DNA from 2 places in the Muribacter muris genome. Region 1 is predicted to be linked to the other one. Evidence: riboswitches for the same ligand, from Rfam matches in the RefSeq annotation. Region 1 holds a riboswitch; the other holds the start of a gene.
What was found. Region 1 has a riboswitch for lysine ahead of lysC (lysine-sensitive aspartokinase 3). Riboswitches for the same ligand answer to the same signal wherever they lie in the genome.
Positions count from the first base shown of each region.

Region 1 (15,213 bases):
CCGTCTGAATACTTTAATCAAGCAAGAAATTCAAGCCGATGCCAAAACCTATGCCAGCCCTCGCCGCTCACCGCTTGTTGAACGGGCGGAAGCCAAAGCCATTGCCGAAAGCGATCTGATCCCGACCGAGCCGATTACGGTAATTTTATCGGAAAAAGGCTGGGTACGTTGTGCTAAAGGGCACGATATTGACGTGCAAGCCCTGAATTACAAGGCAGGGGACGGCTATTTGGCGCACGTTCACGGTAAAAGTAACCAACCGGTCGTTTTTATTGACAGTACAGGGCGCAGCTACGCTCTCGACCCGCAAACCTTGCCGTCCGCCCGTTCGCAAGGCGAGCCAATCACCAGTAAAATTACGCTGACGGACGGTGCAGCCGTGCAATATGTTCTAATGGCGGAGGATAATCAAAAAGTGCTGATGGCGTCAGACTCCAGCTACGGTTTTATTTGCCAATTCAGCGACTTAGTATCCCGTAATAAAGCGGGGAAAGCGGTCATTTCCCTGCCGGAAAATGCAAAAGTGCTGCCGCCACAGCTGATCGGTGATGATCCCGACACCCTGTTGGCTGCAATGAGCAGTGTCGGCAGAATGTTAGTCTTTCCGATTGCCGAGTTACCGAGCTTGTCAAAGGGCAAAGGGAATAAAATCATCAATATTTCCGCAGCAGCCGCCAAAGCCGGCACGGAATTATTGGCACGCCTATTCATCATTCGCCCGACCAGCTCGCTCGTGTTCGTTTCCGGCAAACGTAAAATCACGCTCAAACCAAGCGACATTGAAAAATACCGTGGCGAACGTGCCAGAAAAGGCGCACCGCTTGTGCGTGGCTTAAATGTCAATACCGAAGTGGCGGTTATTGATTGATCGCCTACAAAAACAGACCGCTTGCGGTCTGTTTTTACGAGTTTTCAACATTATATTGTGTTGCGCCATACTTGAGCTGCCCCTTTTTTAACGCTACGCCAATGACCGTTTACAACTATTAACATTACCACTTCATACATAGCCTATTTTGTGGCAACCCGCTAATAACTGCCTTGTTCCGCTTGGGTAAACATCATCTTATGTGGTTGATTTTGCAACAGTTGGTAATAATAGTCGTACGCCAGTACATTTTGCACATAGCCACGGGTTTCCAAAAACGGAATTGAGGCAATAAATTCGTCCATTGCCAAACGCCCGCCGGCACGTTCCAGCCACGTTTTTACCCGATGCGGTCCTGCATTATAAGCTGCGGCAATTAAAATGCGGTTATTCGGATATTTTTCGTTTAACTCCGCCAAATGTGCCGTGCCGAGCATAATATTTTTAAACGGATCGAGCAAATCTAGCTCGCTAAACGGCAGTTGCTGATTATCCGCCGTTTGTTTCGCCGTACTCGGCAACATTTGCATTAGTCCCTGTGCGTTGGCGTGGGAGCGGGCTTGCGCATTCCACGCACTTTCTTGGCGGGCAATCGCCATTGCAAAGGTTTTTGTGATATTGTGATCGGTCAAATGCAGATCAAACCATTGGGCATAGGTATTCGGCAAGCGTAGCTGAACATAATCCCACGCTTTCGCCTGAATTGTGCCTTCCACCGCTAAATCCACCCAGCTTTGCCCGTTGGCATAATCGGTCAATGCAATTTTTTCGTCAAAACTGACCGCTTGTAACAGGTCAATCCACGCTGTTTTTGCTGCCTCAAAACGTTTTAATGCTCTCAACTCCCGCACCCGTTCCAACGCCGGTGTAAATTGTGCCTGCTGATGAGGCATTAAAGGCACAACTGACGGCAAATTGAGGGTGTAAGGTTTACCCAAGGCGTGAGCGGCAAGCATCGGGTAAAATCCCCGCTCCATTGTCAAAGCATTCAGTAAGACATTTCGCTGTTTCGGGTCGGCTTTTGCCTGCCAATAACGCCATTCCGCTTTCTCTTTTGCTTGCGGTGTTAAATTGTCCAGCCACGGTTTCAACGGCGTTTGCTGGAAAATCGCCGTGCGTAATCGCCGCTCAGTGAGTTGATCTGCCTTTAAGGCGAGCAACTGTTCGTCCCGCCAGAGCTGAAAAGCCGGTTCGAGATTGTCAAATACCCGACTGATAAACGCCATTTTCCACGCTTTTTGCGTTTCCTCGCTCAGCCCCCATTTTTCCGCCCAGCCTTGATAGACAGAAAAGTTGGGGTTATCCATCTGTTCTGCCAGTGTACGCACAAACGCAGGGAAGGCTTTCTCAATGATCCGGCGATTAACCTCTGTAAGCGGTTGGTTCTGCACAAAATGTTGCAAATTTTTCGGCTCGGCGAGCAGTTTTTCCAACGCGGTCAACCAGCTGTTTAATTCGGGATCTTGGCTATTTTCGTTAAGCGAGACTAAGGCTGGCTTCGCCCCTAACTGAAATAAATAGAGTGCCTTTTGCTGAATTTTTGCCGCCGTTTTTAATCCCTGATCTCGCCAATAGGCTTCTATTCCGCCACATTCCAAGGGCAAAACCGCATTTTTGCGCCAATAACTCGCTTCTGCCTCACCCAATTTCTCATTTTGTTGCGCGATTTTACCCTGCCAAAAAGTATCGAACGCTGTCAGCAGTTCCCCCATTTCCGGCGAAGCGTTTGCCGGGCTGCCAGCCTGCTCCGCTTCCGGATTGAGTGCTGTTTTTTCGGCTAATAGCTGAAATTTTGCCGCAAACACACGGCACATATTGTCCATTGTCTCTGGCGGCACGGCTTGGCTGTACGCAATCAGTTCCGGTAATTTCTGTGCTTGATAATAGTGCGTATAAGGCAGTTGTGCCAACCGATTACGCTTGGCAATCAACGGATATTGGGCGGCAAATTGCGCGACTTCGTGCTCCAACTGTTCCGGTGTAAAACGTTCGCTTGCCACTAACGCCTTAAAGATAAGCCAATCGGCGTCCGGTTTTAAAGGGTAGTCATCGGATATTAAACGTTTCGCCAAAGCCAGTACACGATCGGATAATTTACCCTGCTTTTCGGCGTTTTTCAGCAAGGCTTCTAATTGTAGAAACTGTTCCCGTTCGACGACTAATGTTTGTTGTGCCTGTTGATATGCCTGCGTCCACTGTTGTTTCAATGCGTCCAATTCCGGTGCGGACACGCTGTGTTTCTCCGATTTAGCCATTGTCGCCGAACTAAACAACAATAGCGACACTAAGGTTTTCTTCCACATAATTCCTCCGTTTTTGATAGCCGTTAGAATACAAAAACCGCTTGAAGTTGCATACCACAAGCGGTTAGTTTAGCGTGTTTTTTTGACAATTAGGCGTCAAGCACCACTTTGGCAATATAATCCAAATTGCGATAGCGTTGGGCATAATCAATCCCGTAACCGACAACAAATTCATCGGGAATCGCAAAGCCTATCCACTCCACCGGCACGTCAACTTCACGGCGGGAAGGTTTATCCAACAATGTGCAAATTGCCAAGGATTTCGGCTCACGCAGGCGTAAAATATCGCGCACTTTGCTCAAGGTAAAGCCGGTATCAATAATGTCTTCGACAATCAGCACATCTTTTCCGGCAATATCGCCGTCCAAGTCCTTCAGAATTTTCACATCACGGCTGGATTCGGTACTCAATCCATAACTGGAAGCCGTCAGAAAATCCACCTCCACTGGCAAATCCAAGCGGCGTACTAAATCCGCCATAAACATAAACGACCCTCGTAACAACCCAATCACCACAAGGCTCTCACAATGATTATGCTGATAATAGTGGTTAATCTCTTTCGCTAATTCCTCAATACGCTGCTGCACATCTTGCTTTGGAATAAGGGTTTGAATATGGTGTTTTTTCATTGTCCGACCTTGAAATATAAGAAATAAAAAGTGTTAAAACTGCGGTATTTTATCCTTTTTTGTAGGTTGCAACAAACTTTTACATTCGGCAAGCGGGCGGTTTTGTAAGAAATTTTACCTATCTGACCGCTTGTTTTGTTCAAAATTAAGCCGTTTGATTTTAACCGCCGCCAAAAGCCGAAATTCCGTTTGACACTTAACGCAGATCAGGGTATTTCTATGCACGTTTTCCGCTCAATGCGGGGAAAAGTTATAAGTGATTATAGCAAGAGAGGCGCAACATTCAGGCAACTTATCTTAGGGAACTAGACCGTTTGAGGATAAGTGATGGGAATGCTTGCCGAGGTGTGAATTCACTAGACAGGAATGATCATCGGCTGAGTCAGGTTGAATCCTATCAGCTGTCATTTGAGCAAAGTTCAAATGGAGTGCTCTTAAATTTGTTCTCACAAACCAAAAGTAACTCAATTCCACCCTACCATTCTACCTCTTTATTTTGTAAACACATTCATCATAGGAAATTATTATGTCTTATCTTTCCGTTGCGAAATTTGGTGGAACCAGTGTTGCCGATTTTGAGGCAATGTCCGCCTGTGCCGATATTGTTATCGCTGATGCCAATACTCGTGTGGTGGTCTTATCTGCCTCGGCGGGCATCACCAATTATTTAGTCGAGTTGGCAAACGGTTGTGAGAGCGAACACCGAGAGATCATTTTAGCGGCAGTCCGTGCCATTCAATACCGTATTATTGACAAGCTCCAGCACCCTGAAAACGTGCGTGAAGAGATTGACCGCTTACTCAATCAAATCCAAATATTAGCGGAATCCGCCGGTTTAGCGACCTCCCCTGCTCTCACCGATGAGTTAATCAGCCACGGTGAGATGATGTCTACCCGCCTGTTCACCCAGCTGCTTCACGAAAAGCAGTGTCCTGCCGAGTGGGTCGATGTGCGTAATGTGGTAGCAACCAATAGTCAGTTCGGTAAAGCCGCCCCTGACGATACCAAAACCCAACAGCAAGCCGATCTCGTGCTGAAACCGCTGATTGCACAAGGTAAAATCGTTATCACCCAAGGGTTTATCGGGCGTGATGAACAAGGTAAAACCACGACCTTAGGACGAGGCGGCAGCGATTACACCGCCGCCCTTCTCGCTGAAGTATTGAACGCAAACGATGTGTTAATTTGGACGGACGTGCCGGGAATTTATACAACCGACCCTCGCATTGTCGCCAACGCCAAACGGCTTGAAACTATCAGCTTTAACGAAGCGGCGGAAATGGCAACTTTCGGTGCAAAAGTCTTGCACCCTGCAACATTACTCCCTGCGGTACGCAGTAATATTCCTGTGTATGTCGGTTCAAGCAAAGCCCCGCAACAGGGCGGCACTTGGGTAACCCGTGATCCGCAACCCCGCCCAACCTTCCGAGCGATTGCCTTACGCCGTAATCAGATTTTGATTACCTTGTCCAGCTTGAGTATGCTGCACGCCCAAGGCTTTTTAGCCAATGTGTTCGCTATTTTGGCGAAGCACAAAATTTCGGTTGATGTGATCACTACCTCCGAAGTGAGTGTTGCCCTGACTCTCGACAAAACCGGTTCGGCGTCCTCCGGCACGGATATGCTCTCGCCCGCTTTACTCGCTGAATTACAAGCCTATTGCAATGTGCAGGTGGAATCCGATCTTGCCTTAGTCGCTATTATCGGCAATCATTTGCATCGACAAGCGGGTATTGCTGGGCAATTATTTGCAACCCTCGCACCTTACAACGTCCGACTTATCAGCTACGGTGCCAGCACCAACAACGTCTGCACCTTAGTGAAAAACGAAGACGCCAATCAGGTTGTCAATGCCCTGCATCAAGCCTTGTTTGAATAATATATACGGAGCGCCATTCGTCAATGAATGGCGTTTTTAATGATGAATGAGAACACCTTTTCAGCCTCTTTTAATCACTGTGAGATCGCTGCCGGTATTACCCAAAGTGAAAAAGGCAATTACTTGGACTTTGTCGTTCATCGCCAGGAGGGAATGAAAGGTTATATGCTTCAACTCACTACGTTCGGAAAAGGGATAATGCACGACGGCAAGCACCCTTTGCCCTTACAACGTGGGCAATTATTACTATTTTGCCCTCACAGTGTCCATCACTATTTCCGCCAACCGGAATGCCCGTTTTGGCATTCTAAATGGCTCTATTTTTATGCTAAACCGGGCTGGCTAAAATGGCTGCATTGGCGTAATAACCAACAAAATATCGGTAGAATTACCCTAAATGATTCGGTGCTTTTTCAAGAAATCAGTCAATTATTCACGAAAATTGAATGGGAGCTAAAATCCGCTCATCCTTTCAAACAAGATACTAGCCGTTGCCTATTGGAATATTTGCTGATGAAATGTGTGTCTGCCGAGCAAAGCGACACGATTTTCCCCATTGATAGCAGAATATTAAAGGTGTGCGATCTCATCTCGGAAAATCTTTCACAAAATTGGAATGTAGCATTTCTAGCCCAACAGGTCTATTTATCGGAATCCCGCCTTGCACACTTATTTAAACAAGCGCTTGGAATGGGGATTATTCAATGGCGGGAGCAACAACGCATCAATGAAGCGCAAAAACTGCTCTATTTTTCTAACTTATCCGTACATAAAATTGCCAAATCCTTAGGCTATGAAGATGCGCTTTATTTTTCAAAAATTTTTAAAAAACATACGGAGCTTTCCCCTTCCGAGTTCAGACAGCAAGAACAAAATCGCTTATAAAAATGTGATCTGCTTCGCACTTTATTTTCGGTAGCAGAATATTCCATATTTATAACTGAAATTTACCTATTCTTTTACATCTCCGACCTCTAAGATATTTCCAGCCCTTAATTGCGGTCATTAAATTAAGGAAAATCAACTCACCTACTATGAGGACTTTCTGATGAAAAAACAAATGCTTAAACCCTTGCTGCTCTCTACGCTATTCACCCTTGGCTTCAGCAGTAGTCTACTTGCCAATGATGTTGTGAACATCGCCAAAATTGACGGTATGCCTTGGTTCAATCGGATGGCGGAAGGCGTTGTACAAGCGGGTAAAGATAATAATATCAATGCCTACCAAGTCGGGCCTGCAAATACCGATGCACCCCAGCAAGTGAAATTGATTGAGGATTTAATCACCAAAAAAGTGCGAGCCATTTCCATTGTACCTAACGATGCCAGTGCATTAGAGCCGGTACTGAAAAAAGCCAAACAGCAAGGTATTGTCGTCTTAACTAATGAATCTGTCGGGCAGCCCAGTGCCGATTGGGACATCGAAGTCATTGATAATGCCCGGTTTGCATCGGATTATGTCGAAGAAGTTGCCAAATCACTAGGCGGAAAAGGCGGTTATGTGATCTATGTCGGTGGTTTAACCGTTCCGCAACACAATCTTTGGGCGGATTTATTTATTCAATATCAACAAGCTCACTACCCTGAAATGTTTGAAGTAACCAGTAGAATGCCCGTTGCTGAAAATATCAATGATGCCCGCCGCACCACGATTGATTTGGTCAAAGCCCACCCGGATCTGAAAGCCGTCGTTTCATTCGGCTCACAAGGCCCGATTGGTGCAGGCTTAGCCGTCAAAGAAAAACGCTTGAAAGGAAAACTCAATGTATTTGGAATGATGATTCCATCGCAAGCCGCCGCCCTGATTAAAAGCGGTAATATTACAATGGGGATCACTTACGATCCGGCAAATGCCGGCTATGCTTTAGCTGCCGTGGCTGCTAAAGTGCTAAAAGGCGAAGCGATTGAAGACGGATTAGTAATTCCTCATATTGGCAAAGCCAAAGTCGATCACACCAAAAAATTATTACAATTCCATAAAGTGCTGAAAGTTACGCAAGAGAATATCGACAGCCTCTATTGATCGAAGATCGACAAGTGATTCATCACACTTTTACAAAAAAGAGCGGATAACAGACCGCTTGTTATCCGCTTTTATCCGGATACGCTTGCTCTCATCAATAACCAGGAAGTCATTATGCCCTTTATTTCAATGCACAACATCAGCAAAACCTTTGGCGGTGTCAAAGCACTTAATCAAGTCGATCTTCGTTTAAATGACGGCGAAGCACTATGCCTATGCGGTCAAAACGGCTGCGGCAAATCGACCTTAATCAAAATTCTATCCGGCGTTTACCAACCGGATAGCGGTGCGGAAATTCGGATTGGTTCAACATTGCATACGCAATTAACCCCTAAAACCGCTATTGAGCAAGGTATCCAAGTTATCTATCAGGATCTCGCTTTATTTCCTAATTTAAGTGTTGCGGAGAATATTGCCATCAATCATTACCGCCAATTTGGGATCGTTAAGCCGAAAGCGATCCGAGACATTGCTCAAAATGCACTGGATAGCATCAATGCAACCTTAGATTTAACCGCTAACGTTGAAGATCTCCCGATTGCCCAGCAGCAACTGGTCGCAATTTGCCGAGCCTTAGCCCAAAATGCCCGCTTATTGATAATGGACGAGCCGACCGCCTCTTTAACCGCTCACGAAGTCCATTATTTACTGGATATTGTGCTTAAGTTGAAAAGTAAGGGGATCAGCATCATTTTTGTCAGCCACCGCTTAAAAGAAATGCTGACCGTTTCCGACACGGTGTTAGTGCTAAAAGACGGTAGTAAGGTTGGTGAATACCCGATTCAAGAGGTGGACGAAAAACGCCTGACCTTTTTGATGACCGGTCTTACATTACATCAAAAGCGGTTAGATCCGCCCGATTTTTTGCAAACGCCGACAGTACTTGAGGTTAAAAATCTCTGTCTCGCCCATCAATATCAACAGATTGATTTCTCGCTTAAACAAGGTGAAATTATTTCGTTAGTCGGTCTATTAGGATCAGGACGTACCGAGCTCTGTTTGAGTTTATTCGGCATTACTCAACCGGATTGTGGTGAAATCAGGCTGAACGGGCAACGGATTTCCTTAAAAAATAACCGCCAAGCGATCGCCAAAGGGATTGTGTACGTTTCGGAAGATCGAATGAATACCGGACTGATAATGGCAGAATCCATCCATCACAATATAATTTCAACCGTGCTTCAACGTCTCACCGACAGATTTAATATTATCCAAAACCAATCTGCCCGCCGATTAAGCCAAACGCTTATTGAAAAGCTCAAGATTAAAGCCGCCGATGCGGATTTAGCCGTCAATACATTATCGGGCGGTAATGCCCAGCGAGTGTCTATTGCCAAGTGGTTAGCCGTTTCGCCCCAAGTGATGATTTTAGATTCGCCAACGATTGGGGTTGATGTCGCCAATAAAGCGGGGATTTTTCATATTATTCAAACACTGTCCGAAAAAGGGATTTCAGTTATTTTTATTACCGATGAAATTGAGGAGGCCTATTACCATAGCCATCGGGTATTTGTAATGAATAAAGGCAAAATAACGGCACAGTTTCGCCCAAGCGATTGTACAGAACAGGCTATTGAGGATATTGTTTATGAAAAATCTAAATAACCGTATTTTATTTTTAACGTTACTCGTGCTATTTGGGCTATTGAGTTTATTCACACACGATTTTTTAACCATCGAAAATATCTACGATATTTTTAATAATTATGCAATGTTAATGATACTTGCCTGCGGATTACTTGTCGTTTTAATTGCAGGCGGTATTGATATTTCCTTTCCGGCGATTACGATTATTGCCCAATATGTAATGATTTCTATTATTCAGCATTATCATATCGGCTTAATCGGTGTTTTTGCCATCGCAATCTTGGTGGGGTGTTTATTTGGTATGCTCAATGCCGTTATTATTCATAAATTAGCCGTACCCGCCATTATTATTACGATTTCGACACTTAATATCTTTTATGGCGCTCTGCTTTATGTTACGAAAGGGGTTTGGCTGTATGATTTTCCACACTGGTTTCAACAGGAATATATTCTCTTTAAACACACCACAGCAGAAGGCATAGAATACGGGCTATCTTTTCAAATTATTGTGATGCTCTGCGTTATTCTGATAACTCATCTCTTATTAAATAAAGCCAGTCTGGGGCGACAAATCTACGCACTGGGCGGAAATAAAGAATCCACACTGAGAATCGGCTTTAATTTGCTGAAATTGCATATTCTCGCTTACGGCTATATGGGCATAATGGCAGGTGTTGCCGGCGTTGTTCAGTCTTATACGGTGCAATCGGTCGCACCGGATTCTCTGTTAGGCTACGAATTAACCGTACTCACAGCCGTTGTATTAGGCGGAGCAAGCCTAACGGGCGGCAAAGGCACATTATCCGGCACGGTAATGGGCGTGGCATTAGTTGCAATGATTCAAAACGGTCTGAATTTATTAAATGTCTCATCTTACTGGCAGATGGTTATTACCGGTTGCATTATGATTTTAAGTATTAGTTTAACCGCTCTCGCACAACATAAAAAATAAGGAAAACAGAATGAAACGCTATATTGATCGCCCGACAAAATACCTCTGCTTATTATTTATTTTAGCGCTATCCCTATTTTCAATCCTTATTCCCGAGCTTTTTTGGTCGATAGATCACTTTCAATCAATGGCATCACAAGTGGCGATTCTCGGTATTCTAACGCTCGCAATGTCCATTCCAATGATAACCGGCGGTATCAATCTCTCTATCATTGCCACAATGAATAGCAGTGCATTGATTATCGCCTATTTGGTTACTCAAAATGAAAGCCCGCTGTTTCTATTCCTAGCTATTGGGCTAAGCGGAGTATGTGCAGCTCTGATCGGTTTATTGAACGGCAGCTTAATCGCTATTATTAAAGTCTCTCCCATTTTAGCGACACTTGGTACAATGACACTGATTAACGGCTTAAATATTTTATTCACCAATGGCTCGACTATCTCCAATCTCCCTCATCATCTATTAACGCTCAATGCCTCTTCCCTCTTTTACATTCCGATCCCTATCTTAGTATGTTTAATACTCTTCTTTTGTGTTTGGTTTATCTTAGAAAAAACCACCTTAGGCAAATCAATTTATTTTATCGGTAACAACGAAAAAGCCACCTTCTATTCCGGCATTCATACCCAAAAAGTGATCATCATTGTTTATATTCTTTCTTCACTACTTTGCACCTTTGCCGCAATATTGATGACATCAAAATTAAACTCGGCAAAAGCATCTTATGGGGACTCTTATTTATTGATTTCCATCTTAGCCGCCGTATTAGGCGGTATAAATCCTGACGGCGGGAAAGGTAAACTCATCGGCATTATCCTAGCACTCATTCTATTACAAATGATTGAAAGCGGTTTAAATATGCTTGGTATCAGTAGCTATATCACAATGATATTGTGGGGAACACTACTGATTTTATTTATCTTTTTAGAAAAAGCCGTTTATTCAAATAGGAGTTTACAATGCAAAATGAAAAAATAGAGATTGATTCAGGCAATATTATTATTGGGATTGAATTAGGTTCAACCCGCATTAAAGCCGTTCTAATCAATCCGCAAGGCGTCATTCTCGCTACCGGCGGCGCAGACTGGGAAAATCATTTCATTGACGGTATTTGGACTTACCATCAAAGCGAAATTTGGCAGACATTACAACTGGCTTTCGGCGATTTACAACAGACTGTCAAAGAGAAATACCGCACGGTTATCAAAACGGCACAGGCTATCGGTATCAGTGCAATGATGCACGGCTATCTTGCCTTTGATAAAGCCGGCAATCAGCTCGTGCCATTTCGGACGTGGCGTAATAATATGACGCTACAAGCTGCCGAAACATTAACCGAACGGTTTGGATATCCGATCCCTCAACGTTGGAGTATTGCCCATTTATACCAAGCCATTCTCAATCAAGAGCCTCACCTCTATCAGCTTGATTATCTCACCACCTTATCGGGCTATGTTCATTGGCAACTAACCGGCGAAAAATGTCTTGGTATTGGTGATGCATCAGGAATGTTCCCGATTGATACGGGCTTACTTGATTACAACCGCACAATGCTTGCTCAATTCAACCGTCTTATTGAACAAGACCACTACCCTTGGACGCTGGAACAGTTACTCCCTAACGTTAAAATTGCTGGGCAAAAAGCCGGACAACTAACCGCTTGCGGTGCTAAAAAACTTGACCCGACCGGCAATCTACAAGCAGGTATCCCGTTTTGTGCCCCCGAAGGGGATGCCGGTACAGGGATGATTGCCACAAACTGCATCAAAGAGAAAACCGGCAATATCTCTGCCGGCACATCTGCCTTTGCGATGATCGTACTGGAAAAAGCCTTATCCAAGACCTATGCCGAGCTGGATATTGTTACAACACCTGCCGGAAAATTAGTCGCAATGGCACACGCTCAAAACTGTACCTCCGACATCAATGCGTGGGTCAATCTACTCGGTGAATGCCTGCAATTATTCGGCGTCAAAGTTTACACGGAGGAACTCTATGAAACACTGTTTCGCCACGCATTAGAAGGCGATGCCGACTGCGGTAATCTCCTCTCTTACGGATTTTATTCGGGCGAACACAATGTCGGGCTCACCAAAGGCTGCCCACTCTTTCTACACCCCACCAATGCACAATTTCACCTTGCTAACTTTATGCGTACCCACCTCTATACCGCATTCGGTGCAATGAAGCTTGGAATGGATATTTTAATTGAGCAAGAAAATGTCGCGATCGATCGCATTTTAGGACATGGCGGTATTTTCAAAACGGAAAACGTTGCCCAAAAAATCCTTGCCTCCGCCCTGAATATCCCGCTTGCCACAATGGATACCGCCTCAAACGGTGGCGCTTGGGGCATTGCGCTATTGGCTAATTTTCTCGCTAAATCAGACAGTATGTCCTTAGAAGATTATTTGGACGCGTATATTTTTAATCAAACTAAGCTCAACTTAATTTATCCGGAAAAAACCATTGTTGAAGGTTATCAACGATTTATTGAACGCTATAAACAGGGGATTGACATTGTGAAATCGGCAATCACGACAAATTTGGTTACATAGCCTATAAAAAAGGGGAACTTCGTTCCCCGCTCATTTTACATTGTCAATTAGCCGTCTTCATTGATTCGGCTTGATACCGCACTTTGTTGGTTTTTATATTTTGCATCTTTGCGGGCATTATAAGGGCGTTGGGCATCACCGCTAAGAATTTCAAAGCTCAATGCCCCGATCGCCATATTTGGTCTTAGGGCAAGCGGCAGTTTGCCTGCGTTGAAGAACTCCAGCACAATTTTTCCTTCCCAACCCGGATCGATGCGGTGAGCGGTAACGTGTACCATTAAACCAAGGCGGGCAAGGGAAGAACGTCCGTCCAGCCAGCCGACAATATTCGCCGGCAATTTTACCGATTCCAGAGTCGTTGCCAACGCCAGCTCACCGGGATGCAGGAAAAAGGCTTCATCCTCGCCAATTAAAATTTCTTCGCTCATCACCCGCTCAAGTTGAGCGGTAACTTCCTCTCTCGGCCCGCTCAAATCAATATAAGGGGTGGAATGCTCACGAAACACCCGAAAAGAGTTGCCCAAACGTACATCAATGGTCGCACCGTTGATCTTTTCATTCGCCGGACGAGGCGTAAGGGCAATAATCCCTTCATCTAAATAACGTTCAATATCACTGTCGCATAAACGCATACGGCTCTCCTATTTTTGCTTGAGCAACTGTTTGATCTGTGCTTTTAAGATATTGATAGCAATACGGTTTTTACCCCCTTTCGGCACAATAATATCCGCATATTGTTTAGAGGGTTCGACAAATTGCAGGAACATTGGTCGCACCGTTGCCCGATATTGATTTACCACCGACTCCATCGTTCTGCCCCGCTCTTGCATATCCCGTTGTAAACGGCGGATAAAACAAATATCCAACGGCGCATCGACAAAAATAGACACATTCAATTCATTGCGGATTTTCTCATCGGTCAGCAATAGAATGCCTTCCAAAATAATCACCCGTTTCGGCGAAAAATGCGTTACCGTTTTTTTACGGTTATGCTCGGCATAGTCATACTCCGGAATCTCCACCGATTGCCCTTGTTTCAACGCTTTCAAATGCGACACCAACAAGGCGTGATCCATTGAATTCGGGTGGTCATAATTGGTTTTCACCCGCTCCTCCATTGCCAAATGGCTCTGATCACGGTAATACGCATCTTCCGAAATAATCCCAATATCGTCCTGCCCCAATTCCGCTTTCAATTCTTTATAGATAGTGGAGGCAATCAAACTCTTTCCGGAGGCAGACGCACCGGCGATCGCAATCACAATACAGGATTCATTTTCGTTAAGATGTGGCATAAGATATTCCTTCGCAAACAGGGAGTAAAATTTTGCGGATTATACCCTAATTTTTGCAAAAAATTCAGTATAATTAACCGCTTGTTTATAGGGAGAAAACATTATGGATACATTTTTACACGGTTTCGTAGTCTGTTTTGGGCTGATTGTTTCTATCGGCGCACAAAACGCCTTTCTGCTCAAACAAGGCATTTTAAAACAGCACGTTTTTTGGATTGCCTTTATCTGCTTTTTCTGCGATGTGGTGCTGATGACCCTCGGCGTACTCGGCTTGGGCAGCCTGATTTCCCAATCACCGCTCTTCAGTTTCGGGTTAGCCTTATTCGGTGGGATTTTCCTGTTGAGTTACGGCAGCCGCTCGTTTATCAGTGCTTACCGAGGTACGAGCCAACTGCTTGTCGGTGGTCAAACGCTCAAAGCGAGCTTAAAAAAAGCGGTAATGATTACCCTCGCCATCACCTTACTCAATCCCCACGTTTATATTGATACGGTTGTGATTGTCGGCGGTATTGGCGGCACGCTGACTTTCGAGGAAAAAATCACCTTTTTACTCGGGACACTCACCTGCTCTTTTTTATGGTTCTTCGGTTTAGGCTTTGCTGCCGGCAAATTAGCCGGCTATTTTCAAAATCAGCGAACTTGGCAAATTCTCGACACCCTCACCGGATTGATAATGTACGGCATCGCCGCCAGCCTCTTTCTATATGCAATCAAACTCGGCGGCACGATTTTTTAATGCAAGCGGTCGGTTGGCAGGGAAATATTGCAAATATTCGGTTGAGGTCGCCATTGTATTTCATCAAACTCTAGGGACACGAGTGTGTCCTCTCCGAAAATCAGTTGGGCGCAGAGCCTCCCTACCGATGGGCAAATATTCAGCGCTGTGCAACCGCTATATGATATTGCAAAAAATCTGACAAAACCGACCGCTTGTCTTACATTTCAGTTATCACAGCTTCACCGAGGTTTGCCCAAACGCCTTTTTTGTTTAATTTTTTGTGAACAAAATGTAAAAATCAGACTTACTTCACAGTTTTAGATTTGAATTTCAGGCATAATAGGCATTATTCGGTAACATTCGTCCGTCAATGACGGGAATGTGTCGCCTGTTTGCCCAA
Region 1 is NZ_SPPA01000004.1:19,304-34,516, reverse strand. Features, by position in the region: gene parC (DNA topoisomerase IV subunit A) at 1-868, shown strand, start outside; gene E4T80_RS02540 (transglycosylase SLT domain-containing protein) at 1,030-3,171, opposite strand; gene hpt (hypoxanthine phosphoribosyltransferase) at 3,261-3,800, opposite strand; lysine riboswitch at 4,062-4,242, shown strand; gene lysC (lysine-sensitive aspartokinase 3) at 4,327-5,679, shown strand; gene araC (arabinose operon transcriptional regulator AraC) at 5,719-6,564, shown strand; gene E4T80_RS02520 (substrate-binding domain-containing protein) at 6,728-7,702, shown strand; gene E4T80_RS02515 (sugar ABC transporter ATP-binding protein) at 7,817-9,307, shown strand; gene E4T80_RS02510 (ABC transporter permease) at 9,291-10,241, shown strand; gene E4T80_RS02505 (ABC transporter permease) at 10,252-11,220, shown strand; gene E4T80_RS02500 (xylulokinase) at 11,202-12,800, shown strand; gene dcd (dCTP deaminase) at 12,848-13,432, opposite strand; gene udk (uridine kinase) at 13,442-14,095, opposite strand; gene E4T80_RS02485 (LysE/ArgO family amino acid transporter) at 14,199-14,831, shown strand.

Region 2 (15,213 bases), on a different contig from region 1:
GCGGGGCGTTATCCGGATTTGATTGACGATGTGTCCGTTTACCGTCTGAAAGAGCAGGGGGCTGAGGCGGTTAAATTATTGATTTATTTTGATATTGATGCACCGAAAGCCGTGAATGATCGCAAAGCCGCTTTTGTAGAACGGGTTGCCAGTGAGTGCAATGCCGAGCAGATACCACTTTTCCTTGAAATTTTGACCTATGACGGTGAGGTGGAAGATAAACGCCAACTGGCCCAAAGCAAGCCCAGCAAAGTGATTGAGGCTATGACATTTTTTGCCGATAAACGTTTTGGCGTTGATGTATTGAAAGTAGAAGTACCGGTGGTAATGCAATATGTCGAAGGGTTTGGTGACGATGTATTATACAGCCAAAGCGAAGCGCAAGCCTATTTTAAAGCACAAAGTGAAGCCACCACGCTCCCTTTCATTTTCTTAAGCGCCGGTGTATCGGCAGAATTGTTCCAACAAACGCTAGAATTTGCCCACGCCGCCGGCAGCCGATTTAACGGCGTATTATGCGGGCGGGCGACTTGGGCAGACGGCGCAATCTGTTACAAAATGCAGGGTGTGAGTGCCGCACAACAATGGCTGGCGACACAGGGCGTGCAAAATATCCGTGAGTTGCTTGCCGTCCTCAAACGCACAGCGACACCGTTAAAATAGCCTTGTACAAGCGGTCGGTTTGGCGCGATTTTTTGCAAAATAGCGATTAAAACCGACCGCTTGTGTAATATGGGGGAGAGAATGAAAATCATCGTTTTTATATTAACCGCAATCTTTATCTCTATGTGTGGATTTATATTGCACGTTGCGATGGTGGAGTGGCTTGATCCCTATCTTCAAGGTCAGCTAAGCGATATTCAAACCGTACCGTCTTGGGAGGTGAAATATTTAGCCGCTTTGACCAGTATTGAAACCGGCATAGGAATGACATTCTTATATCTGTTATTGAGGCAGACTTTAGCAGGGCGAAGTGTGCTAGTAAGAGGCACGATAATGGCAGTGATTGAATTAGCCATAATGGGCGGTTAATTCGCCAGCCGTTAATGGATTATGCCATTGGCAATCCGCTCTATATTGCGATATTACAAAATATGAGTAGTTGGATAGTGTGGTGGGTAATCGGCATTGCGACTACATTAGTGTATGATTTTTTATTCGTAAAATGTATTGCCAATAAAATGATCGACTAATTCCGACTTGAATGTTGGTGAATGTGGAATAAAATGATTTGGTTAATATTGTGTAGCCTTTTTTTATTTGCTAAACGGGCTATTTTTAGTTGGAAAAACGGCTCGGCAATAATAAAGTGATATTCATCACACATCAATTCAATATAGGCGTGGTAGGCATCATTTAAGTGTTGCGGTGAAAATAACTCGGACATTAGTGAGGGAAATTCGTATATGCCCTGTAAAATATCGGATTTTATTTTGTGCTTGGGGATATCCGATTTATGCAAAAGATAGTCGGCTTTATACATCAATAATGAACGTTTAAAGCTTTCCATTTGCCGATTTCCTTTAGGCAGTTTGTTGACTAATGCAATATAGGCATCAATTAAAGAGAGCATATCTGTTCCGTATTATATTTGGTAGTTTAAATATGTCGGCAAGTGGGTATAGTAAAGGAGGTTGGTGTAGCCGTCTTACAATTTATCACATAGATATTTATACCTTGATAATATAATAGCGCAAAATTTCGGTATTATGGGGAAAAAGTATCAATGGCTATTAGGAGTGTATTATGGGGATTACACGCAGGTGTCCGTTAAAATCTACATTTTATTAAAATGCTATAAAGGGACGGACACCGGCGTCGCATTCTATTGCGGAGAACAAAGTTCAATTTAGCATAACAGAAAATAATTATGCAAAATATGGATTAAAATCAACCGCTTGTATTCGTATTATTCTATGCCAACGGCTTTCAATAATTCTGCGGCTGCTAAAATGCCGAGTGCGTTGGCTGCTAACGGGCTATCGCCAGTCAGTAATTTACGGTCTTGGTGAACTTGCCCAGTGATGTCTTTGTTTAATACTTTCATACCTAACTGTTCAAGGCGAGCGGCAAGTAACCACGGTAATTTGCCCGGCATATAGCCGATGTCAATATTTGCTCCCTCGTCTAATGCATCGGGAAAGACGCATAAGGCGTAATCTTTGAACGGAAAATCCTCATCAATGCGATCAATGGCTGCTGCAACCAATGCTGCAGGGCCGTGGCATAGAGTGATAATAAATTTGTCGTTTTTCAATGCCCAATCCAGTATTTGTTGAACCTCACGGCTTTCCGGTATTTTGTTGAACGCACCGTGTCCGCCCGGAATGAAAACCGCGAGATAGGGAGAGTTTTCTTGAGTAACTTCATCAAGAATATCTGCCAATTTGTGAGGTTTGCTTAATTTAGGCAGATAGGTATTGTAAATAGTTGCTACTGCTTGATCCTCTTTCGGCATCGCCCACATTTCGAATTTAGCGTGATTGCCCGATAAAGTTGCTACTTCAATTTCAAAGCCAGCTTGGTGAATGTGTAACGTAGGAAGCAATGTTTCGACAGGGTGGTTGCCGGTGGAAAACCATTTGCCATTTTGCATTTGTAAATAGCGTTCGTCTGTGGCAATCATCAATACTTTATATTTACCGCCTGTATAGCTCTGTTTGAATTTGACCCCATCAAAGTTGGTATGTGGTGAGGTATATTGGCTAAGAGAATAATCAGAGGGGAAGAAAGCGTTATGTTCTGCGAAATCCGGTACAGGTTGTGTGTTCAGTGCTGTCATAGAAAAAATCTCCAAGTAATAAAATGACATATGAGAAATAGGTTTGCGATTATAGTAGATGTCTATCATAATAAAATAGATAAATATGGCATAAACTATCTCTAAAAAAGGAATAATATGGATAAATTGAGTGCTTTACGCTATTTTTGTGTTGCTTGTGAAACTTTGAATTTTCGGGAAACTGCCCATCGATTAGCGGTATCACCACAAGTGGTGAGTCGCACAATTGCCCAATTGGAAAAACAATTGGGGGAACAACTATTTAAGCGTAATACCCGCAATATTGTGTTGACGGAGTTTGGTAGCCAATTTTTACTGAAAGCCGAACGCTTACTCGCCGAAAGCGAAGCACTGTTTGCAACTAAACTGAACGAAAATGAAATGAGCGGAGTGGTGAGGATTACTTTGCCACCGTTACCCCGGCAGGCAGCGATTTTAACGGCATTATTGGAAAAACTGGCACCTTACCCGGATGTAGTAATTGATTGGCAAGTCGATTTGGATAAGCTTCATAGTGTCTGTCATCAAATTGATATTGGGCTACGCCTTTGTCTTGAGCCGGAGGCTGATTGGGTGGCACATCATATTTGTAATGTGCGGGAGAAAATTGTTGCTTCTCCACTTCTGATCAAGCGGTTAGGTAAACCGAAAAATTTGCAAGAGTTACAACAAAGGTATCCGTTAAGTGGCTTATTTAACCCAAAAACGGGAAGAGTATGGAATTGGTATATCGATCAACAGCAGCAAATAGGGGTGATTCATCCTGCATTTATTGCCAATAATATGGAGAGCGAATTGATCGCCGCTCGCACCGGTAGAACGGTTGCACAGCTATTGGAATGGGTATGCGAAGCAGATTTGATACAGGGGCAACTGATTGAACTCTTTCCAACACTGAACGTACCAATGTGGAAACTGTATCTGTATCGTCCTTATCAAGGGATAACGCCTACTCGTGTTGCCTATGTATTTGCCTGTTTAAAAGAGATTTTGGTGAAATTTTATCAGACTAAAAATGAATAAATTTAAGTGAGGAGTGTTACTTATAGAATTATATACTAACGGCACGGAGAGACTGTTTGAATTTAAGTCGGGACGGGATACTAAGTTGGCGTTCATTATAAAATCAAATCAATATTGTTATTAATAAACGAACGCCAGCGTAGCTCTTTGTAAAATTAGGCTTAAATTGGCACCCCCCTACATAAACCGAATTTATTCACTGAAACCAACCGCTTGTATTAGGCGGTTTTTTTCGCTTTAAATAAAGAGAGCAGTACAAATAAGATCACACCAGTTACTCCAAAAGCAAGTAGGGCGGATTGGCTGAAGCCTAGCACTAAATAGCCGATCAGCGAGGCTAGAGCAACGGTCATTGCGTAAGGTAGCTGGGAAGTAACGTGATCCATATGGTTACATTGTGCGCCGGTTGAGGACAAAATTGTGGTGTCCGAAATCGGTGAGCAGTGGTCGCCACAGACCGCTCCCGCCATTACCGCAGATAAACACGGCAGTAGAAGGCTTGGTTCTGCGTTGGCTGCCATTGCGGCGGCAATCGGTAACATAATGCCGAATGTGCCCCAACTTGTGCCGGTGGAGAATGCCATCACTGTGCCGAGTACAAATAAAATCGCAGGCAGGAATGCGGTATTGATATTGCCCGCAACGAGCGTTGAGAGATATTTGCCGGTTTGCATATTGCCCACGATACCGTTGATCGTCCAAGCAAAACATAAGATGAGGATTGCACCGGACATTGCTTTTGTGCCGATGAGGTAAGATTTGAAATAGTCTTCAATGCTAATTTGACGACTTGCTACGATAAGCAATGTGGCAACCGCTATGGCACTTAATCCGCCAACCACTAATGAGATACCGACAGTGGTGTTTTCAAACGCACCGAGAATATCAAAGGCTTTGCCCTCTGCTGCCAGTGCTTGATAACCGGTGTACATCATCATAGCCACGGTAGCAACAATCAGGGTAATGATCGGCAAAATCAGGCTACTTACGCGACCTTGTGAGAGTGTGTTTTCCGCATTGCTATGTGCATTAAGGGCTTGTTGTTCAAAGCGGGTCATTGAGCCGAGATTGATCGAGAAGTAAGCCACGGCGAAGACCGTTACCATTGAAAAAATGGCGTAGAAGTTCATCGCACTCATTGTCATAAAAGCGCCTAATGGGGAATAACCGGTGATGCCGTAAGTTGTGAGTAAACCGGCGACTAAGGTGATGATATAAGCTCCCCAGCTTGAGATTGGCATTAACACGCACATTGGGGCGGCAGTCGAATCTAAAATGTAGGCAAGTTTAGCCCGTGAAACCTTGAATTTATCCGTAACCGGACGCGCAATCGCACCAACCGCAAGGCTGTGGAAATAGTCATCAATAAAGGTAAAAAAGACCAAGCCGGCAGCCATCAGTTTTGCACCACGTTTGCCTTTAATATGTTGCTGCGCCCAGTTGGCAAAGGCTTGATTACTGCCGGAAATACTTAATAGTGCAGTTAAAATCCCTAATAAAATCAAAAATAAGACGATATTAACATTGTTGGCATTCAGCCCTTCTTCTGTATAAACTAAGGAAACAACGCTGTTTTTTAGATGTACAACGGCATCGACAAAATGCCCGTTGGCTAACATCAATGCACCGACAATAATGCCGATACTGAGCGAAATAATCACTTTACGGGTGAGAATTGCCAAAATAAGCGCTAATAATGCCGGTACAACCGACCATAAGGATTGAGAATAATCGACCAAATTCATAAAACCTCTAAGATTGTTTTGTTAAATGATTGCCAAATACAAAGAAAGAGATCTACTGAGTAAATTTACACTATTGAGTATAAAAATAATATTAAGGAAGGGAAATTAAAATAATGATGAAAAACCCAGCCTAACAGTAGCACTCCATAGTTTTCACTATGACAGTGTCGTCCCTTTCGGTAACGACCCCAACCAATTAAGATGACGCTTAATTGATTTCGGCAAATCCGCCTTTCTTCTTTCTTCACCGTTTTCCACTCGAAAAGAATACTTATCGGATTTGCACCTCTACAATTTGTAGGACACTGTTAGATTACCACTAAATCAGTGTCATTTCCAACAGGAAAAATGAAAAATTATTTAAACTAATGCCGAATTATTATTCAGCTGTTATTGAGTTTGTTTAAAAAATACTATTATTTTGTTTACCTAAAAAATAAATTAAGCTAATATAAGATAGATTTCATAATTAAGACAATAAAACAAGTTTTATTTATATAGGAGATAAAAATGTCTGAATTATTAAGAACACTGTCTAATATTCGTAGTTTACGTGTTGTTGCTCGTGAAACCACGTTGGAACAAATGGAAGCTATTTTAGAAAAAGTTACTTTTGTGGTGGAAGAAAAGCGTGAAGCAGAAAAAATGCGCGAGCTTGAGAATGCAAAACGTCTTCAAGGGTTAAAAAAATATCAGGAAATGCTTGAAGCCGATGGAATTTCTGCCGAGGAACTTGCTTTATTATTAGCAGGCACAACGGAGAAAGTGAGAACTTCACGCCCGCCACGTCCTGCGAAATATAAATTTACCGATGATAAAGGCAATGAAAGAACCTGGACGGGGCAAGGTCGCACCCCGCGTGAAATTCAACGTGCATTAGATGCCGGTAAGTCATTAAGTGATTTTGAAATTTAATTGACACTGTTTTTCTAAATAATCATAAAAAGAGAACCCCAGCCGGTTCTCTTTTTATCATTTTATTGAATAAAAAAGTGATTATTTAAATAAGCTGAAATAACAAGCGGTGAGATAACACCGATTTTTTGTAAAAGTAATGTGTTATTTGTAATAAGAATAGAATGGTTTATTCACTCTTGTGCTAAATAATTGATCATATTTAATGGGATAAATAATGATTGAACATAAAATTTTATTAACGGAATGTCCGGATGCGACCGGGCTAGTCGCTAAAATCACCAATATTTGTTACAAACATCAACTGAATATTGTGAAAAATAGTGAGTTTGTGGATGCCGAAACCGGACGTTTCTTTATGCGGACGGAATTACAGGGCATTTTTAACGATCAAACCTTGTTGGCGGATTTGGATTTGACGCTGCCACAAGCGGCAAATTATCGGTTAGTACCTAAAAAACAGAAACGGATTGTCATTTTAGTCACCAAGGAAGCGCACTGTTTAGGCGATATTTTAATGAAAACCTATTACGGCGGTCTGGAGGTTGAGATTGCTGCGGTGATTGGTAATCACGATACATTACGCAGCTTAGCGGAGCGTTTTGATGTGCCGTTCCATTTAGTGAGCCACGAAGGCTTAACCCGTGTGGAACACGACCAGCAATTAGCCGAGAAAATCGATCAATATACGCCGGATTATATTGTGTTGGCGAAATATATGCGGGTATTAAATCCGGAATTTGTCGCGCGTTACCCTAACCGTGTAGTCAATATTCATCATTCCTTTTTACCGGCATTTATCGGTGCAAGACCTTATCAGCAAGCCTATGAACGAGGCGTGAAAATTATCGGCGCAACGGCACATTTTATCAATAATGAACTGGATCAAGGGCCGATTATTATGCAAAATGTCATCAATATTGATCATACCTATACTGCCGATGCAATGATGCGTGCCGGGCGTGATGTCGAGAAAACGGTGCTAAGCCGTGCATTAGAGTTGGTATTGGCTGATCACGTGTTCGTTCATCAAAATAAAACGATTGTGATGTAACTCACCAATGAAACAGGTTGAAATTTTTACGGACGGCTCTTGCTTGGGAAATCCCGGTAAAGGCGGCATTGGTATTTTGTTGCGTTATAAAGGGCAAGAGCAAACCGTCAGCAAAGGCTATTTCCAAACCACAAATAACCGAATGGAGCTTCGGGCCGTGATCGAGGCACTTAATCTGCTGAAAGAACCCTGCCAAGTGCTGCTTTATAGCGACAGTCAATATATGCAAAACGGTATTCAAAAATGGATTTTTAATTGGCGGAAGAATCACTGGAAGACCAGCCAGAATAAGCCGGTTAAAAATCAGGATTTATGGATAGCGTTGGATCAGGCAATTCACCGTCATCAACTGCATTGGAAATGGGTAAAAGGGCATTCCGGACACCATGAAAATGAGATTTGCGATCAGTTGGCGAAGGCGGGTGCCAATCATCCGACTCTTGAAGATGTCGGCTACCAGCCGGTGGAATAGCGGCAATTTCGTGAACTAGATCACAAATGTCAAGATTGGTTTTGACAAAATGTTGACATAGCTTTTGTTACTGTTATGATGTTTTTAATTCATTTTTAACTTTATTTTTGATTGAATTACTCCAAATAATGTTAAAAGCGTTTAACGATTATTCAGATTCAGTTGTACTGAAGTTAATCACCCTCTTAGACACAACACCTTAAAGGAGTCTTTTATGGCTAAACATTTTGAACATAACGAATCTCGCCGTGGCTTTATGAAATTGGTTGCCGGCGTAGGAGCAGGTATTGCGTTTAGCGGCACATTGGGTTCGCTCTCCTCAAATGCGTATGCCGCACCGGCAGCAGGCTCAACGATTGAAGCCGGTATTGCTTACCCTATCTCCACCGGTTTTGACCCGCTGACTTCAAGCGGTGCATCATCATTAGCCGCTAACTTACATATCTTTGAAGGGTTGGTTGATTTACATCCGGCAACACGTCAGCCGTATTTAGCCCTTGCGGCGAAAGAGCCGGAGCAAGTTGATGACACCACTTGGCGTGTTACTTTGCGTGACGGTGCAGTATTCCATAATGGTAATCCGGTTACTGTCGAAGATGTAGTTTACTCGTTTGAACGTGTGCTTGATCCGGCAAAAGCCTCTTTATTTGCTCAATTTATTCCGTTTATTGAGACGGTGAAAGCGGTCGATGATAAAGTGGTGGAATTTAAACTGAAATATCCGTTTGCGTTGTTTAAAGAGCGTTTAACCATTGTTAAAATTGTCCCGAAAGCCTTGGTTGAAGCTGGACAATCGGCATTTGACGCCAATCCGGTCGGTACGGGGCCTTATAAATTTGTGTCTGCCGTCAAAGACGATCGTATCGTATTTGAAGCCAACTCGGCTTATAACGGTATCTATCCGGCACAAGTGGAAAAAATGACGTGGTTCTTACTCTCTGACGATGCCGCTCGTGTAACAGCCCAAGAGTCCGGTCGTGTACAAGCGATTGAAAGTGTGCCGTACTTAGATGCGGATCGTTTAAAACGTAAAGGCACGGTTGAAGCGGTGCAATCTTTCGGCTTACTGTTCTTAATGTTTAACTGTAAAAAAGCGCCGTTTGATAACCCGAAAGTACGTCAAGCCTTACATCACGGCATTGATACGCAGAAATTGATTGATGTGGCATTCTTCGGTAATGCACAAAAAGCGACATCCTATGTGCAAGCGACTCACCCTGATTATGTGAAAGCCGACACTCAATATGAATACAGCAAAGAGAAAGCGGCGGCATTACTCAAAGAGGCGGGTGTTGAAAAATTAGAATTTGAACTGCTTTCAACCGATCACTCTTGGGTGAAAGAGTGTGCGCCGTTAATTCTCGAATCTTGGAATGCCATTCCGGGCGTAAAAGTGAGCTTGAAACATCTACAATCCGGCGCACTATACGGCGGGCACGTGGATAAAGGCTTATATGAAGTGGTGGTTGCACCGGGTGATCCGTCTGTTTTCGGTAATGACCTTGATCTATTACTTAGCTGGTGGTTCCGTGGTGATGTTTGGCCGAAAAAACGTTTTGGCTGGTCAGACACACCGGAGTATGCGGAAGTCCAAACATATTTAGACGAAGCGGTTAAAGCGAAAACAGCCGAAGAAGCGAGAGGTTTCTGGACAAAAGCCATCAATGTTATTGCGAAAGAAGTACCGCTCTATCCAATCGTGCATCGTAAATTACCAACGGCGTGGAACGATAAGCAATTATCCGGCTTCCAACCGTTACCGACAACCGGTCTTTCTTTTGTCGGCGTTGGTCGCAAATAATTATTAAGTTGTATCCGCCTACGGCGAGTAGGCGGCATTAAGAGGCCTTACCTAAGGAATACCCTTTTACAAGCGGTCTTTATGTGTGAATTTTTTACAAAAACCGACCGCTTGCTTACCCTCTCATAGCTATCTATCCACTCACCGTTTAATCGGAGAATAAAATGGAAATTGTACTTCGTTTGTTATTACGTCGCCTAATGGCTTTGCCGATTATGATGCTTGGCGTAACAGCATTAGTGTTTATTGTTTTGCAATTCACGCCGGGCGACCCTGCCACTGTGGCATTAGGGGAGAGTGCCAGTGAAGCGGCAAAAGAACTATACCGTGAACAGCACGGACTGAATGACCCCATTATCGTCCAATATTTTCGCTTTATTGTGAATTTATTGCAGTTTGACTTCGGAATGACTACACCACCGGAGCAGCCGATTATTGATATGATCGGCAAATCATTTCCGCTCACATTACAACTGACATTCATCGGCGTATTTTTAGCAGCGATTATCTCTTTCAGCCTTGGCGTGTTAGCCGCCTTGCACCGAGATCGTTTGATTGACCAAATTATCCGCTTTATTTCGGTTGCCGCAGTCGCGACACCGTCATTTTGGTTAGGGATTTTATTGATCCAATGGTTCTCCCTTGAATTAGATTGGTTACCGTCAGGCGGATTTGTCCCCCTCAGCGAAAGTGTCGGCGGATATATTGCGTCAATGGCACTGCCGTCTTTAGCATTAGCCATTCCGGTTTGTGCCTCGCTTATCCGTGTGGTACGTACTTCAATGGTGGAAGAGATGGATAAAGATTATGTCCGTACGGCGATCGGTAACGGCGTACCCTATGCTACGGTGATCCGTCATAATGTTTTACGCAATGCGCTAATCACGCCGGTTACCGTACTGGGTTTGCGTGTCGGTTATTTGCTTGGCGGCGCAGTGGTTATCGAACAGATTTTCGATTTGCCGGGAATGGGTAAATTGATTTTTAACGGTATTGTTAATCACGATTTGCATTTAGTTCAGGGCGTTGTCTTGACGATTGCGTTTACTTTCGTGGTAGTGAATATTATTGTGGATATTCTTTACCTGCTGATTAACCCAAAAATTCGGAGTCTATAATGTTTCGCCAAGGATTAGCTCAACGACTTGCGTCGGGCGGTGCAAGATTTAGAGCGTTACCAACCAGTTCAAAAATCGCCCTCGGCTTTATTGTTTTCGTTGCACTTATTGCGGTGTTTGCCCCTTGGGTCGCCACTTACGATCCGCTTCAAACGATCAGACCGGTACAATCACCAAGTGCAGATTATCTGTTTGGCACGGATCGCCTCGGGCGTGATGTTTTCTCCCGTATTGTGTATGGGGCGAGAACCTCCCTCTTTATCGGTTTAGGAGCAGTAGGCTGTGCGATTATTTTCGGGAGTATTCTCGGTGCAACGGCGGCAACCGCACAAAAATTCGGCAATGAAGTGATTATGCGCTTGATGGATATTCTGATGGCGTTTCCGGGGATTGCACTCGCTGCCGTCTTGATTGCCACATTCGGTAATTCTTCTCCGGTCATCATCATCACGATTGCGATTGTTTATACTCCGCAGTTAGCCCGTGTGGTACGTGCAAATGTGGTGGCGCAATGGGAAGAAGATTATGTGCGTGCCGAGCGGGTCATCGGCGGTAGCCGCACCTATATTTTGCTTAAACACGTGGTACGCAATACTGCCGCACCGGTTTTGGTTTTTGCGACCGTAATGGTTGCCGATGCGATTGTACTGGAAGCCTCCCTATCATTTTTAGGGGCAGGCGTGCAGCCGCCATACCCGTCTTGGGGGAATATTTTAGCGGAAGGGCGTAATCTTGTCTTAAGCGGTTTCTGGTGGGCAACAACCTTTGCCGGAATGATGATTTTATTGACCGTACTGGCACTGAATATTCTCGCGGAAGGTTTAACCGATGCATTGGTGAACCCAAAACTCAAACGCAGTCCGACCACGAAAAAAGAAGATGTATCTAAACCGCTTTCGACCGATGTGCAAGAAGCAATGGCAGAGAGGCTTGCCCTTAAACGTTACTTATTGAAATTAAATGAGAAAGAGAAAAGTCGTACCGATCGTATGCAGTTAGATCCGAATGCAAAACCGATCTTACAAGTTAAAAATCTCTCTATCCGTTTCCCGAACCGCTATGGCGATATTCCATTGGTGGATAATATCAGCTTCACCGTTAATGAAGGGGAAACAATGGGCTTGGTGGGTGAGTCCGGTTGCGGTAAATCAATTTCTGCTTTCTCAATTATGGGACTATTGCCAAGTACGGCGAAAATTAGCGGAGAAATTCTATTTACGGATCGCAGCGGTAAACAACATAATTTATTAACCTCGCCGGATCTCAACAGCCTGCGTGGACACGAAATTTCAATGATCTACCAAGATGCACTCAGTGCGTTAAATCCGTCAATGCGGATCAAAGACCAAATGGCACAGTTGATCAGCCGTGGCGGTAAACAAAGCGCAGAAACCTTGTTACAGTGGGTGAAACTCGATCCGGAAAAAACGCTCAACCGTTATCCGCACGAACTATCCGGCGGGCAACGTCAGCGTGTGCTGATTGCAATGGCGTTAGCCAGAGAGCCGAAATTACTGATTGCGGACGAGCCGACAACTGCCCTTGATGTAACGGTACAAGCGGAAGTGATTAAGTTGTTGAATGAACTGCGGGAAAAACTAGGGTTTGCGATGGTGTTTGTGAGCCACGATTTAGCTTTGGTTGCTCAAATTGCACACCATATTACCGTAATGTACGCTGGGCAGGTGGTAGAAGCTGCGCCGACGACACCGTTGCTAGAAAACCCAACCCACGAATATACCCGTGGCTTATTAGGGTCGGTACTTTCTACGGAATGTCGGGCGGAACGTTTATATCAAATTCCGGGCAGTGTACCGTCGCCGTTTGATTTTGCAAAAGGCGACCGTTTTGCCAGCCGCTCGCTCAGACCGGATGCAAATCCGAATCAACGTTTAAAACTTGTGCCGACGGGCGATCATCCTAAGCACCTTTGGGCTTCTCATTTGGAGGGATAAATAATGAGTATGAAACCATTAAAAGCACAACCGATCATTGAATTAGATAACATCGTCGTGCAATTTCCTTCCCGGGACGGTTCACTATTTAACCCGAAAAAATTCACGGCGGTTGGCGGTGTGAGTTTGACAATTAACGCTGGTGAAACGGTTGGGATTGTCGGACAATCAGGCTGCGGAAAATCTACCCTCGCCAGTGTGATTATCGGATTACAAAAACCGACACAAGGCTCGGTCAAATTTAACGGCTTACAAATGAAGTATGGCAGTACAGAAGCGCGTAAACAGTTTGGGCGGCAAGTGTCTGTCATCTTCCAAGATCCGGCAACCGCGCTTAACCCGAGAATGCGGGTGTTGGATATTCTCAAAGATCCGATGGATATTCATAATATTCTACAACCGCACGAGCGGGAAAAACGGGTATATGATTTACTTTCACGGGTAGGCTTGCCCCGTTCGGCGGCACTGGTTGAACCAACCCGCTTATCCGGCGGGCAAAAACAGCGGGTGGCTATTGCCCGTGCCTTAGCGCTTAATCCGAAACTGATTGTCGCTGATGAACCAACCTCCGCACTCGATGTTTCCGTACGGGCACAGGTATTGAATTTGTTAGCGGATCTGAAAAAGGAACTGAATTTGGCGATGGTATTCATCTCCCACGATTTGCAAACGGTGCGCCAAGTATCCGATCGCATAGTGGTAATGAACGGCGGCTTGATTGTCGAACAAGGCAAAGCCAATGATGTTTTCGATCATCCGGAGAAAGAGTATACCCGTATCTTACTTGATGCAGCGCCGTCGTTGCTTTAGTTAATACAAGCGGTAATATCCTAGTAGATTTTTACAAAATGCCCGATGTTGATATCGGGCATTTGTATTTACTTTGAAAGATTGTATTTGTTATTTCGGTTTTATTGGTGATATTTATCTATGTGTTTTCTAAAACGATCTTGTATCCATTCTTTTATCTTTATTATGTGTATAAAACTCGCAGCCTAGAGAGATATAAATCACCTCACAAATTTTGAACATTTATCTATTTTTTATACTAAACAGATGTTATTCTGCGCAAATAAACACCTATTGTGCTGAAAAAACATCACTGCCAATGATGATAAAAGGAAAGCCCGAATGAAAAAGTTAAACCGATTCTACCTCATCTTCATTTTAAGCATAGGTATCCTCATCGCTTATGCACTATACAAAAAAGACAAAGCCGAACAATGTGCTAAGGCAGGCGTAGAAAACACCATATACAGCTTTATTGATGCTATGAAAGAGGATCGGGATGATAGCAAAAAACGATACGATTCCTGTAACTATGACGAGCGATGTGAAATCTGGATAATACCGAAAACAACCATTGAAGAATTCGCTGATAAAGCCACTGATTATCTCAATCACAGCAAGCCTTCCTTTATCATAGATGCCGACGGAGATCCCGCACAAATAATGGAATTTGACACTACCCTATTTATAAAAAGTATCAAAGGCAAGCGGCTACAGACATTTTCAATCAATGAGTTTAAGTACAAATCTGTTGTCTATGAGTTCGGCTCCGAATTGCAGCTCTACAATCAAGAAGATTTTGTGATTAAAGATCATAAATTATTTATGAAAATGAAATATTTAGGTGGTATATATAATGGTCCTAGTTATCGGTTTTGGGATAAAATTACGCAAGGACATAACATCACTCGAATATACCCTTTAGATGAATGCAAAAATATAATTGGACTTTATACGTTTGACCTATTAGTTAAGGAGTAAATATGACCATTATTAGAATGAACCAAGAGTACGATAAGCTTACACTTGATGCTTAGCTATAAAAGAAAAAATACTCATATTTCTTATTTTTCAAATATCCTCTCTTAGCCGTTTAAGCCGTTTTCTCACCGCTATTCATCACTCAACATTCCTGCTTCCTATTTTGTTTAAAAAATGTGAAGCACCTCACAAATTTTGAATATTTATCTATTTTTGTACTAAACAGGTGCTATTCTTCAACAAGAATCGTAAAATACACAGAGGAAATAAGATGGTCAGTATAAAAAGTATGAAAAAATATATAAATCCAAGGAACATTATTTTACTACTTACATTAATATGTATATACCCTTTTGGGGATTATTTGGCCGCCCGTATAGTTACCCCTATCCGCTGTAAAATGTGGGAAGGTAAAGAAGTCGAAATCTTTCTTACCCCTGAAGAATGGCGAAAACTATCAGGTGTTAAGGAATCCTTAAAAGATACAGAATGGATATACTATCCTACTATTGAAGGAGAGCCTGAACAAGAACCTTTTTTTATCAAAAATCAAGGGTTATATAAACCTGTAATGTACT
Region 2 is NZ_SPPA01000024.1:13,783-28,995, reverse strand. Features, by position in the region: gene E4T80_RS10205 (tagatose 1,6-diphosphate aldolase) at 1-663, shown strand, start outside; gene E4T80_RS10200 (hypothetical protein) at 745-1,032, shown strand; gene E4T80_RS12825 (hypothetical protein) at 1,047-1,193, shown strand; gene E4T80_RS10195 (hypothetical protein) at 1,190-1,573, opposite strand; gene hchA (glyoxalase III HchA) at 1,910-2,782, opposite strand; gene E4T80_RS10185 (LysR family transcriptional regulator) at 2,900-3,805, shown strand; gene E4T80_RS10180 (Na+/H+ antiporter NhaC family protein) at 4,024-5,550, opposite strand; lysine riboswitch at 5,680-5,849, opposite strand; gene E4T80_RS10175 (H-NS family histone-like protein) at 6,061-6,465, shown strand; gene purU (formyltetrahydrofolate deformylase) at 6,683-7,519, shown strand; gene rnhA (ribonuclease HI) at 7,527-7,991, shown strand; gene E4T80_RS10160 (ABC transporter substrate-binding protein) at 8,206-9,792, shown strand; gene E4T80_RS10155 (ABC transporter permease) at 9,957-10,910, shown strand; gene E4T80_RS10150 (dipeptide/oligopeptide/nickel ABC transporter permease/ATP-binding protein) at 10,910-12,865, shown strand; gene E4T80_RS10145 (ABC transporter ATP-binding protein) at 12,869-13,675, shown strand; gene E4T80_RS10140 (hypothetical protein) at 13,997-14,635, shown strand; gene E4T80_RS10135 (hypothetical protein) at 15,036-15,213, shown strand, end outside.
Region 2: it holds a riboswitch for lysine, as region 1 does, so the genes downstream of both, E4T80_RS10180 (Na+/H+ antiporter NhaC family protein) here and lysC (lysine-sensitive aspartokinase 3) in region 1, are expected to answer to the same signal.